DNA from 3 places in the uncultured Halopseudomonas sp. genome. Region 2 is predicted to be linked to each of the others. Evidence: predicted binding sites of a transcription regulator. Region 2 holds the regulator's gene; each other region holds the start of a gene.
The links. Region 2 encodes FliA, which starts transcription of late flagellar genes. Its sites were predicted from a motif close to CTAAAGTTTNNNNNNNNNNNGCCGNTAA; they were not measured.
Positions count from the first base shown of each region.

Region 1: the regulator FliA is predicted to act here: its motif matches at 2,016-2,043, upstream of AAC076_RS03075 (methyl-accepting chemotaxis protein).
Region 3: the regulator FliA is predicted to act here: its motif matches at 1,730-1,757, upstream of AAC076_RS01130 (methyl-accepting chemotaxis protein).

Region 1 is NZ_CAXBOV010000004.1:100,892-105,081, reverse strand. It holds gene AAC076_RS03095 (glutathione S-transferase N-terminal domain-containing protein) at 1-123, opposite strand, end outside; gene AAC076_RS03090 (DUF3820 family protein) at 247-480, shown strand; gene AAC076_RS03085 (YcgL domain-containing protein) at 504-797, opposite strand; gene rnd (ribonuclease D) at 794-1,936, opposite strand; gene AAC076_RS03075 (methyl-accepting chemotaxis protein) at 2,102-3,547, shown strand; gene AAC076_RS03070 (ComEA family DNA-binding protein) at 3,584-3,868, opposite strand; gene AAC076_RS03065 (O-succinylhomoserine sulfhydrylase) at 4,026-4,190, opposite strand, start outside.
Region 2 is NZ_CAXBOV010000019.1:76,963-81,152, reverse strand. It holds gene flhF (flagellar biosynthesis protein FlhF) at 1-1,006, shown strand, start outside; gene fleN (flagellar synthesis regulator FleN) at 1,036-1,863, shown strand; gene AAC076_RS11950 (RNA polymerase sigma factor FliA) at 1,860-2,597, shown strand; gene AAC076_RS11945 (chemotaxis response regulator CheY) at 2,814-3,191, shown strand; gene AAC076_RS11940 (protein phosphatase CheZ) at 3,209-4,003, shown strand; gene AAC076_RS11935 (chemotaxis protein CheA) at 4,031-4,190, shown strand, end outside.
Region 3 is NZ_CAXBOV010000002.1:22,554-26,743, reverse strand. It holds gene AAC076_RS01140 (TRAP transporter small permease) at 1-341, shown strand, start outside; gene AAC076_RS01135 (TRAP transporter large permease) at 372-1,652, shown strand; gene AAC076_RS01130 (methyl-accepting chemotaxis protein) at 1,860-3,578, shown strand; gene AAC076_RS01125 (alpha/beta fold hydrolase) at 3,541-4,190, opposite strand, start outside.

The DNA.
Region 1 (4,190 bases), on a different contig from region 2:
GGCCGCAGCCTGATCTACCGCTGCCTGATTTTCGGGGGTCCGTTTCATCTTTCTCGGACGGGTAATGAAGTCTATAAAGATGATCAGATTACCCAGGCCGTTGCGCAGCGCTTTAGCTATCATATTGAATCCTGTTTGCTGTGTGTGATGGTAGAGATGTAATGGCGGACAGGGTACGCGAGTTTGCGTCCATCAGCCTGCCAGGCAGCAGTTGCTACCCTACGACTTTGTAACCGGGAGAGAACAATGGCCCCAGAGGATCTTCTATTACTGGTGAGCAGAGAAATGCCCTTTGGGAAATACCAGGGACGGGTAATAGCGGATCTGCCGGGACACTATCTGAACTGGTTCGCCCGCGAAGGCTTCCCCTCTGGCGAAATAGGACGGCTGCTAGCCCTGATGCAGGAAATCGATCACAACGGCCTTAGCTATCTGCTCGACCCTCTGCGCTCTGAACCTCGCCCGTATCGAAGCCAATAGCCGCAGTACCTGAACCGCAACGTTCAGATCGGATCGTTGCGGTACATCAGCTCGTCGGGCAGATGGATCAGATATTCGTCTTCCCTGGGTGGCATCTGCAGGTGATAGCCCTGGGATTCAAGGTTGGCCAGAACCTTGTGGATGTCTTCCCGCGCCAAAGTCCTCTGCTCGGTCAATACCAGATCCATGGCCAGCTCCGCCTTGCCAAAGAGCTGCATAAGGGATTCGGGAAGCTTGGTCAGATCAGTTTTACGCGGCACATACAGGTACATACCCTGCTTGCGCTTGCTGCGGTAGATAGAGCACATCACTTTCATTGGTTGGCGTCCTTGGCATTGGCAATGGCTAACAACTCATCACCCATCAACTCACGTCGCCAGCCGATGAACTCCTCCGGCAGGGAATACGGACCTCCGGGAAAGCCAGTTCGTACCAGCGCTTCAATAGTTTTCTTGCGTAACACAATCTCGGGAGCAATGTTCAGACGCTCGGCATGCCCCTGCCCTACCTTGCGTAAAGCTTTCAGCAGCTTGTTGGCCTCCGCGGGGAGCGGCTCAGGCAACCGCTCCGGCCATTCACTCGCAGGTATCTTCTGCCCCTCGCGAATGAGCTCGAGAATCTCGTTGCCGTGCTGACGTACCGTACGCGGATGCATATCCTCAATGCGTGACAACGCCTGGAGATTATCTGGCTGGCGCTGGGCGAGCGGACACAGGGTTCTCTCACGCAGCATGCGGTTACGTGCCTGGTCGCGTCTGCGGGCCTCACGCTCACGCCAGCTGGACAGTAACTTGAGCACGGCCAACTCTTCGCGCTTCAGTCGCCAGGCTTGCTTGACGTTCTTGTACGCCGTCTCCGGTTCTTGAATACGTTGGGCTGCAGCCACTTGCTCGGCCGTGTCCTCTAGGAGCCAGGGTGTCAGACCCGCTACTTCGATACGGGGCGCCATCAGTTGATAAAGCTCAGCAAGATGCACTGTATCAGCGGCCGCGTATTTGAGCTGTGAATCGCTCAGAGGGCGTTGCAACCAGTTGGAGCGGGTTTCTTCATTGGACAGATCGATATCCAGCAGCGCCTTGACCAAACGCGAATAACCCATCGAGAAACCCATGTTCAGATAAGCGGCCGCCAACTGGGTATCAAACAGCGGAGCCGGAGCTGCGCCACACAGCTTGAGGAAAACCTCGATATCCTCACTGCACGAATGTAGGACCTTGATCACATTCGGGCTACGCAGTACTTCGACCAAAGGGGCCCAATCGCTTATTGCCAGCGGATCGACGAGAAACGCTTGCGTCCCGTCGCTGACCTGAATCAGGCCGGCAATCGGATAGAAGGTTTCAGTTCGTTCGAACTCGGTGTCTACCGCGACATAGGGCCGCTCTAGCCACTGTGAGCACCAACGAGCTAATTCGGCATCCTGATCAATCATCAGGGGGTCAGGCGATTGGGTCATATCAACGTGTTCCTTTTTCAGCAGCGCAGTATAACCGATGAATCACCGGTTCGCGGCGCAGCAAAAATCATGGATTGCGATCAAGTTTGATCCGCGTCAACCGATACCAATTTGGTGGCTCTATAATCGCAGCCCGGCGTATAACCATAACCATCAGGAGCAGGCATGGTTTTTCTTCAGCATATTCCTCTTAAGTACAAGTTCTGGGCCGTCAATTCCGTAGCTTTCGTCAGCACCCTGGTGCTGGTACTTGTCGCACTGGTGATTGAGCAGGAAAGCCTTCAGGACCAGCGCCGTGATATGGCTCAGGCCATGATTCAAGCGCCCCATGGGGATACCCCCGTTCCAGGGCTGAAGCGATTGGAACCCACGACGACCATGCAAGCCGCCGCCTCAGCTGCCTCTGTTGCAACCTGGATTCCCGCGGAGAAACTGGATCTCCAGAGCGCCGGGGCACTGACCGGCGCATGGATCATCCGCCGTGGCGGTGATCTTCGCCTACTGGGGGTAGAACGCGTTGATCTATTCGAACTGATGATGGCCCGCGCTCCCGTCTATGCAGCCGCAGTGTTCGTGCTGATGCTCGCGGTACTGATAGTCTCCCAGCTACTGATCAGCTTTATTACCCGCCATATCATTGCTGTGCGGGACATCATGCTGGCAGTCCAGGAAAGCGGCGATCTCACGCTGCGCGCCCAGGCAGAGGCCAAGGACGAAATCGGCTCCATTGGCCGGGCCTTCAATTCGATGCAAGCGTCCCAACAGCAGGTAGTCGGTGCCGTACGTCAAGCTGCCGAACAGCTTGATCAGGGCGCCTCCGAACTCGCTCAAGTGATGAGCCGCGTACGCGACGGCATGATCAGCCAGCAGGGCGAGACCGACATGGTCGCCGCGGCGGTAAATGAAATGAGTGCGACAGTGCAGGACATAGCCTCTAACAGCTCGAAAACCCGGGACCAGTCCCTGCAGGCAGACGACCTGGCACGAAACGGACGCGATCAGGTTGCCCGTGTTACCAGCACTATTGCTGGCCTGGCTACCAGTATTGACCGCTGTACGCGGCATATGGAGACACTGCAGGGCCATAGCCATGAAATCAGTGGCGTCGTGAACGTGATTCGAAGCATCGCCGAACAGACTAATTTGCTGGCGCTGAATGCTGCTATAGAGGCCGCACGCGCGGGTGAATCAGGCCGAGGCTTTGCTGTCGTCGCCGACGAGGTGAGAGCCTTGGCTCAGCGGGTTCAGAGTTCTACTGATGAAATACAAAGAATGATTGAAGCCTTACAGGGCGGTACGGCGGATGCCGTTCAGGATATGCAAGCCAGCGCCGGCCTGACGCACGACTCGGTTGAACAGAGTAATGAAGCGGGGCAATCCCTGACGGTCATTACCACGGCTGTCAGCCAGATTCGTGATGGTAATAGCGAGATCGCTTCTGCCGTTGAACAACAAAGTCGGGCCGCAGAAGCTATTACCCAGAGCGTCGTACAGATTCGGGATGTAACTGAAAGAACAGTAGAGCAGACCTTGCTGAGTGCCTCGACCAGTGAACAGCTAGCGACGCTGGCACATCAGTTGAGCGATTCGGTAAGCCGATTACGGACCTGAACTCACCACCCAAGGTGATGAGCTCAGTGACGTTGCTTACTCCAGAGCTATGCGTGCTTCATTGTTCTTGAGGGTAGAGGGCCCGATTCCTTTGACCTGAGTCAGGTCCTCGACAGCGCCGAAGGTACCGTTCTCTTCCCGGTAATCAACAATAGCCTGTGCCTTGGATTCACCTACTCCCTGCAATACTTCAGCCATCTCTGCTGCACTGGCTTCATTGATATTGACGCTGACCATGGACGTTTCTAAAGGCTCTGCCATGGCAGGCAAGGTGAAAAGGGCAGAAAGGGAAAGGCACAATGCCAGAAAGATATTTCTCATTTGATAGTCTCCTTGTTGGTTTGATGCCGCACTGCCGGGTACTGCATGGCAGGCTTGACCCGCTTCCCTGCGGCTCGACCAACTTAAAACAGCACTATCCCAATAAAAATGCCTTTTTCGTTCTAATGTGAAACGTTTGGCAAAAACGCAAATCAAATCATAGTGATAGTGCAGAAAGTCCACGTTGCAGATCTGCCTGCAGGTCCTCGACTTCTTCAAGCCCGATAGCCAGCCTGATCAAATTCTCCTTGATACCCGCAGTGGCCCGCGTTTCCGGAGTGAGGCGTCCGTGTGTAGTCGTCGCCGGATGAGTAATCGTGGT
Region 2 (4,190 bases):
CCCCGCCCCAGAAGCACCTCGCGCCAAGGCGGCGCCCGCTCAGCAGCAGAGTCATTCCGAACCCGAAAACAGTTCAGGGCTCAGCGCCATGCGCGATGAGATTGCTGGCCTGCGTGAAATGCTTGAAGCCCAGCTAGGCAGCATGGCCTGGGGCCAGGTTAACCAGCAGCGCCCGCAACAGGCGAGTCTCTGGCGCCGTCTGACTCAGCTTGGCCTGCCGGCGGAGCTGAGCCAGAAGCTGCTGCAGCTGGTCGCCAATGAAACCAATACCCGCCAGGCCTGGCGGATGTTGCTGGCGCATCTGGCGCACAGTATCCCGGTCATGCGTGAAGAACTGATTGACCAGGGCGGCATCATTGCACTGGTTGGGCCCACGGGGGCCGGCAAGACAACCACCCTGGGCAAGCTCGCCGCGCGCTACGTGCTCAAGCATGGCAGCCAGCATGTGGCCTTGGTCACCATGGATACCTACCGTATTGGCGCCCACGAGCAATTACGTACCCTGGGGCGTATTCTCAACGTTCCGGTACGCGTGGTTGATGAACAGAACAGCCTGGCCGATGTACTGCAGGAGTTTTCCGGCAAGCGTCTGGTGCTGGTCGACAGTGCTGGATTGCAAGCCCAGGATCCGCACCTGCACGGTCAACTCAATCAGCTGGCTGCGTTGGGTCATCGTGTCAGCAAACTGCTGGTGTTGGCAGCGACAAGTCAGTACCAGGTGCTCAAGGCCGCCTATCATACATACAAGGTCTGTGGTCTCAGCGGTTGTGTATTGACCAAGGTTGACGAGGCAGCCACTCTCGGTGAAGCATTGGGTCTGGCCATGCAGCAGGGTTTACCGGTAGCCTATCTGGCAGATGGCCAGCGTATTCCGGATGATATAGTCAAGGCGGTGGGCCATCAGCTGGTCAGCCGCGCGGTCAGTCTGGCGGGTAACGAGGCGCCGGCAGATCAGGCCATGGCAGATGTGTTTGCCGGTATACTACACACCCAGCGGGCAAGCTAACCGTACTTATAAGAAGGTAATTAACGCAGATGGGCAGCAAACATCCGGTTCAGGTTATTGCGGTCACCGGCGGTAAGGGCGGCATTGGCAAGACCAACGTGTCAGTCAATCTCGGTCTCGCGCTTGCCGATTTGGGGCGTCGGGTTGTCCTTCTGGATGCTGACCTTGGCCTGGCCAATGTTGACGTTCTGCTCGGCCTCAAACCCAAGGCGACTCTGGCTGACGTCCTCGAGGGCACCTGTGAGCTGCGCGATGTGCTGCTCGACGGCCCCGGCGGTATCCGTGTAGTTCCTGCCGCTTCCGGCGCTGCCGGTATGGTCAATCTCAATCCCCAACAGCATGCGGGCCTGATTCAGGCATTCAGTGAGATCGGTGACAACATCGATGTCCTGATTGTTGACACTGCAGCCGGTATTGGCGACTCGGTAGTGAGTTTTGTTCGGGCCTCCCAAGAGGTCCTGGTAGTTGTCTGCGATGAGCCCACCTCGATTACCGACGCCTATGCGCTGATCAAACTGCTCAATCGTGACCACGGCATGACGCGTTTCCGGGTATTGGCTAATATGGTTCATACCCCCCAGGAAGGTCGTCTGGTGTTCAGCAAGTTGACCAAGGTCACAGATCGTTTCCTCGACGTAGCTCTGCAGTATGTCGGCGCGGTACCCTACGATGAAAACGTACGCAAGGCGGTGCAGAAACAGCGAGCGATCTATGATGCGTTTCCGCGCAGCAAGGCATCGCTGGCCATTCGCGGGATAGCACAGAAGGTGGACGCCTGGCCGCTACCGGCCAATCCGCGTGGCCACCTCGAATTTTTTGTCGAGCGCCTGGTGCGGCAGACCGGAACAGGCCTATGACGTTAACAGCAGGTGGGGTGAGCATGTATACACGCGCACAGGGTTCCGCTGACTCACAGGATCGACTGGTTGACCAGTTCGCTCCCCTGGTCAAGCGTATTGCCTACCACCTGCTGGGGCGACTGCCTGCCAGCGTCCAGGTTGATGATCTGATACAGGCCGGAATGATTGGTTTGTTGGAGGCTTCTCGCAAGTTCGACAACTCCAAGGGAGCCAGTTTCGAGACCTACGCCGGCATACGTATTCGCGGCGCCATGCTTGATGAGGTGCGCAAGGGTGATTGGGCTCCGCGTTCAGTTCATCGCAACACCCGAATGGTCAGTGACGCAGTGCGCGCTGTTGAATCAAGACTGGGCCGCGACGCCAAGGATCAGGAGATAGCGGCTGAGCTGGAAATGAGTCTGGAGGAGTACTATTCAATCCTCAATGACACCGCGGGCAGCAAATTATTCAGTTTCGATGATCTTCTGGAATCCGGCACTCGGGCTGACGCCCAAAGCGACGAAGAGCCTTTCGGTGGCCTGGAAGATCAGCGTTTCCGTGAGGCGCTGGTAGAAGCGATTGATACCTTGCCAGAGCGCGAGCGTCTGCTTCTTTCTCTGTATTACGATGAAGAGCTGAATCTCAAGGAAATAGGCGCGGTGCTTGGCGTTAGCGAGTCACGTGTCAGTCAATTGCATAGTCAGTGCGCGGCTCGTCTGCGTGCCAGACTGGGCGGGTGGCGAAATGATTGATTTTGTGGTCAACATCCGGACAATGCCCACAGATTGAAGTAATCGTCTGGCAGTAACAGGTATAAAGACGAACAAATGTCAGCGGAGGCAGCGCAATGGAGCCACTCCGGTTACACTGGCGTCAATAAAACGTGAAAGGCTTGTTTGGCCAGTAGCTTAACGGAGTGTAACAACGCACTCTTCCTGGTGTGTACGGAGGTCGACTTGGACAAGAACATGAAAATTCTCATCGTTGATGATTTTTCAACGATGAGGCGCATCATCAAGAATCTGCTGCGTGACCTGGGGTTTACCAACACAGCGGAAGCTGATGACGGTACCTCCGCGCTACCGATGCTGCAGAGTGGCAGTTTCGACTTTCTGGTTACCGACTGGAACATGCCCGGGATGAGCGGCATCGACCTGCTGCGCGCAGTGCGGGCAGATGAACGCCTGAAGCATCTGCCTGTGCTGATGGTGACTGCCGAGGCCAAACGCGACCAGATCATCGAAGCCGCCCAGGCCGGTGTGAATGGTTACGTGGTCAAGCCCTTTACTGCTCAGGCACTCAAGGAAAAGATCGAAAAGATCTTCGAGCGGGTCCAGGCTAAATAACAACCGGGGTACAGGTTATGGCGTTAAGTAAGGACACCGGCCAGGCAACCGCTCAGGAATTTGAACATTCCCTGAAGGATAATGCGCGGCAACTGGTCGATCTCTTGGAGAAAGGTCAGTTCGGCGAAGCCATTCTGGTCATTCACGCGATCAACCAGGCACGGGATCGCGGCCTCTATCACGAGGTGGGACAACTGACCCGCGCCTTGCACAATGCCATTGTCAACTTCCAGCTCGATACCACCCAGGCACTGGGTGATGATGTTGAAGCGACCCGTATTTCTGACGCTTCTGACCGCTTGGACTACGTTGTCACGCTGACGGACAAGGCTGCCAATCGCACCATGGATCTGGTCGACGCCAGTGCGCCCATCGTGGCCAATCTGGGTCAGGAAGCTGCCGCACTTCGAGCAGACTGGGAGCGCCTGCAACGCAGGGAAATGGCTGCTGGAGAGTTTCGCGACCTGTACAAGCGTATGGGTGATTTCCTGGAGAAGACTGAAACGTCGGCTGCCGAAGTCAGTGGGCAATTGAACGAGATTGTCATGGCCCAGGACTACCAGGATCTCACCGGTCAGGTCATCAAGCGTGTGATCACGCTGGTTCACGACGTCGAAGAAAGCCTGCTGAATTTGGTTCGCATGGCCGGCCAGGTTGACCGCATGGCAGGCATAGAACACCAGAAAGTTACCCCCGAAGCAAAAAAAGTGTCACCCAAGGGTGAAGGTCCGCAGATTCATGCCGATAAAAGAGAAGATGTTGTCTCAGGGCAGGATGAAGTCGATGATCTTCTGTCCAGCCTGGGCTTCTAATAACAAGCGCGACCCGGGAGTGGATGCATGAGCTTTGACGCGGATGAAGAGATCCTCCAGGACTTTCTGGTTGAGGCTGGAGAGATTCTGGAATTGTTGTCCGAGCAGCTTATCGAACTGGAGAACCGTCCTGACGATACCAATCTGCTCAATGCGATCTTCCGCGGCTTTCACACCGTCAAGGGTG
Region 3 (4,190 bases), on a different contig from region 2:
TGCGCAAGGCCAGGCACATCTGCATGTCGGCCCTCTATGACCAACTCAATGGATTGCCGCGCAAGGCAGCGCTGGTGACGATCAGCCTTCTGACCGGCGCATTGATGTTCTATTTCTGCTGGCACGCCTGGGATTATGTTGAAGCGATTCAGTCGCGTGGCCGCAACTCCTCCGCACTGCAGATTCCCCTCTGGATCCCCTACATGGTCGCCCCTATCGGCTTCGCACTGGCGGGCATCCAGTACTGGTTAACAGCCGTGCGCAATCTGATCTCCAAGGACATCTACCGCTCCTTCAACGAAAAGGAACGTTATGAGGAGGTGGACGTTGAGCACATCTAAGCTGAGCAAATTTGAACAGGGGATTTTCCCATGCTGACCTTCATCATCATAACGATGATAGTGCTGCTGCTGCTGGGCTTTCCCATGATGGTTCCATTACTCATAGCCAGCCTCATGTTGCTGTTTCTGGTCCTGGACATGAGCAATGTCGGATTACTGATGGGGCAGATGATCAGCGGCGTGCAATCCTGGGCGCTGGCAGCGGTACCTTTGTTTATCTTTGCTGCCGATTTGATGACCCGCGGACATACAGCCAATCGCCTGCTGGATCTGGTACAGACCTTTGTGGGCCACTTGCGTGGCGGCCTACCCATCACTACTGCAGCAGGTTGCACGCTGTTTGGCGCTGTCTCAGGCTCAACACAGGCCACCGTCGTCGCGATGGGCGGCCCGATGCGCCCGAAGCTACTACAGAAAGGCTACTCGGATGCGTTCAGCATCGCTTTGATCATCAACGCCAGCGACATCGCCCTGTTGATTCCGCCGAGCATCGGCATGATCATCTACGGCGTGGTGTCGGGCGCCTCCATCGGCGATCTCTTCATAGCCGGCATTCTCCCAGGCTTTCTGATCCTCATAATGTTTTCGATCTACTGCTGGATTGGCTCGATCCGCATGGGAATCGAGCCAGAGGAACGTGCCAGCTGGCTGATGCGCTGGGAAGCGTTGAAAAAGGCTCTGTTACCGCTTGGTTTTCCGGTGGTTGTGGTCGGCGGTATTTACGGTGGCCTGTTCAGCCCGACCGAAGCAGCCGCCATCGCGGTGCTGTATGCCCTGGTGCTCGAGGTGGTCATACTGCGCTCGGTAAAGGTCCGCGAACTTTGGGATATCGCGCTGTCAACAGGACTGATAACCGGCGTCGTATTCATTCTCGTCGCCGCAGGCAATGCCTTTACCTACACCATCTCCTTTGCCGGGATACCTCAGGCGATCCTCGGGCCGGTAATCGAATCCATAGGTGATAGCCAGACATTGGTACTGGGGCTGATCGCTATCTCGTTTTTTGTCGGGTGTATGTTCGTTGATCCGATTGTGGTGATCCTGATCCTGACACCGCTGTTCAAGCCTGCTGTCGAGGTTGCCGGGCTTGACCCCATACATGTGGGGGTCATCGTCACCCTGCAGGCAGCCATTGGCTCGGCAACACCGCCATTCGGTTGCGACATATTTACCGCAATGGCGGTATTCCGCAGACCCTACTTTGACGTTATCAAGGGCACACCACCCTTTATCATGATCCTGCTGCTGGCAACGGTGCTACTGATCATGTTCCCGTCCATCTCGCTCTGGCTGCCTTCTCTGGCCAATTAATGCGGCGCGCGACCGGTTCTGCCGGTCGCCGCAGCAAATATGCGCCAATTTTGCCTTCGAAAATGGCCGAATTACCGCTAATTGATCTGCTCAGCGTGCCGATAACATCGGTACGGAGAAGCTCTTCTCGCTTTATACTCCGCACAGGTGTCCAGTAACGGGCACCGAAAAACAAAAAAATTGCTGTATACCTGCGTTGGGGAAGACATGAAAAACCAAGCCGCTTCAAGAACGGAGCAGACTGCTGGCGATGCGCCCGTATCGCCACCAATTCCTGCCGTTGTTCCTTTTATAATCCTGATGGCTTGCCAGATAGTTTTTATCGCTATTTTACTGTGGCAGACCTCGGGTCTCTTATTCGGCCTGGTTCTGGTTCTGGCGCCGGTCGCTGTGTTGTTGACCTGGTACAGCCGCCGTGGCGAGTCTGATCACGGTCCGGTCATGCAGCGCTTGAAGGCGATGAATGGTGAGACCCTGAACCTGTCAGCCGGCAGCTCAGAGCGCTCAACTGCCTCCACCGGAATGCAGCAGATCGACGTAATCACGGATCGGCTGCGTGACATGATGGTCAATTTGCAGCAGCAATGCGTACGCATCGCTTTTACCTCAGCGCAAAGTCGTTTGCTGGCCGATCAGGCTGCACTGGATGCAAAAAAACAGCAGAGTCTTTCCGAACTTATTTTCCAGGCCACCGAGCAGACCACTAGCGCCTTGCAGGACGTCACCGGCCGGACCTCGGACATTACCCACATGAACTCCCGCAATCTGGATGTAGCCCGCCAATCCAGCGAACAGCTGGGTACGGCGAGAACTCAGATGCAACAGATCAGCCAGTCTATGGCGGGTTTCAAGGAAAACATCACGGCCCTGGGCAATACATCCGGCCAGATCCGACAGATTCTCAAGACCGTCCAGGATTTTTCTGCCCAGACCAATATGCTGGCACTGAACGCGGCGATCGAGGCAGCGCGTGCAGGCGAGCAAGGCCGGGGCTTCGCCGTGGTAGCAGACGAAGTGCGTAATCTGTCAATCAAGGTGGGCAGCGCGGCGGACCAGATCGGTCAGCTCATGGAACAGATGCTCACCGCCATGTCCGGAGCGGACCAGCAAACCCACATCATGCAGGAACAGTCTGACCATGCGGGAACTGCCGTAAGCACTGCGGCAGATCAGTTCGAAAACATGGTTTCTGACTTTCAGAAGGCCAATGACGACCTGCTCATGGTCAGCAGCGCACTTGAACAGCTGACCGTGACCAACGGTGAAACCCACGAGCACGGCACTGCGATTCGTGATTTGAGCCTGACAATCAGCAAAGGCATGGTCGATAGCTTGAAGCAGACTGATATCCAGCGGGAAAATACCAATCAGATCTTGCAGGTGCTGTGCCGCTTCAGACTTGGCCAGGGCAACCTGGAAGCGGCCACCGACAAGCTTATGGAGCGTCGCCGTACGATCGAAGGCGAGCTCGCAGACTTGCTGAGCCAGGGCGTCAATGTATTCGACCGCCACTATACCCCTATTGCCGGTACCAACCCCCCCAAGCACAATGTCAGTTGGGCTGATGCCTACCGCAAGCGCGTGCAGCCGCTGTTTGACCAGTGGGACTCACAGGGCCAGGACGGCGTAATCTACATAGTGGCAACAGACGACCACGGTTACCTGGGGGCCAGTCGTACTGTTACTTCACAGGAGCCTACCGGGGACCCGAGAGTGGACGCGGCCAAGAGCATGCACAAGCGCTTCGTGGTCGCCAAGGGCTGGGAACTGGACAATCTCAACAGAGTGCAGCATCTAGGGATGGGAAGTTTCGTTTTACCGGGAAGCACCACGATCGTATTTGTACTCTACGTCCCGCTTGAGGTTAATGGTCGTCGCTGGGGAACCCTCAGCGCCGGTGTATTGCCCCAGGCGCTCGGTGTCTGAGCAACCCCTCGCAAAACAGGCCTGCCGTCCGGGCGGCCTGTTGAATCATGTCAGTCTGATTCTGCGCACTGCTTTTGAGGGGCTTGAAGTCATGATCTGCAGTTTCAAGCCAATACAATTGAACTGCCGGGGATAGCGCGTACCTCGCCACTTCGTCTGGCTTACCAAACGCATCGCGGGTGCCTTGCACCATTAGCGCCGGCGTTATCAACTCCGCCAGGTGTTCGACTCGGGTTTTCTCTGGTTTACCTGGCGGGTGGAACGGATAGCCGAAACAGACCAGACCCGAAGCCCCCAGCTCGTCGGCAAGCATGCTGGCTACCCTGCCGCCCATGGATTTTCCGCCCAGGAGCAATGGACCGCTCTGAGTCTGGCTAACCTGTCTCCACTGTTCACGGAAGGTATCGAGCAACCTCGGCATGGGGTTGGGCGGAGAGCGCTTGCCGCTAGCCCGGCGCGCCTGCATATAGGGAAACTCGAACCGCACCACGGCGATACCCTGGCCGCTGAGCGCCACAGCCAATTGCTGCATGAACTCGCTGTCCATCGGTGCGCCGGCGCCATGGGCGAGCAACAATGTCCCAAGACGTTGATCGGCGGGGGGTATGTCAA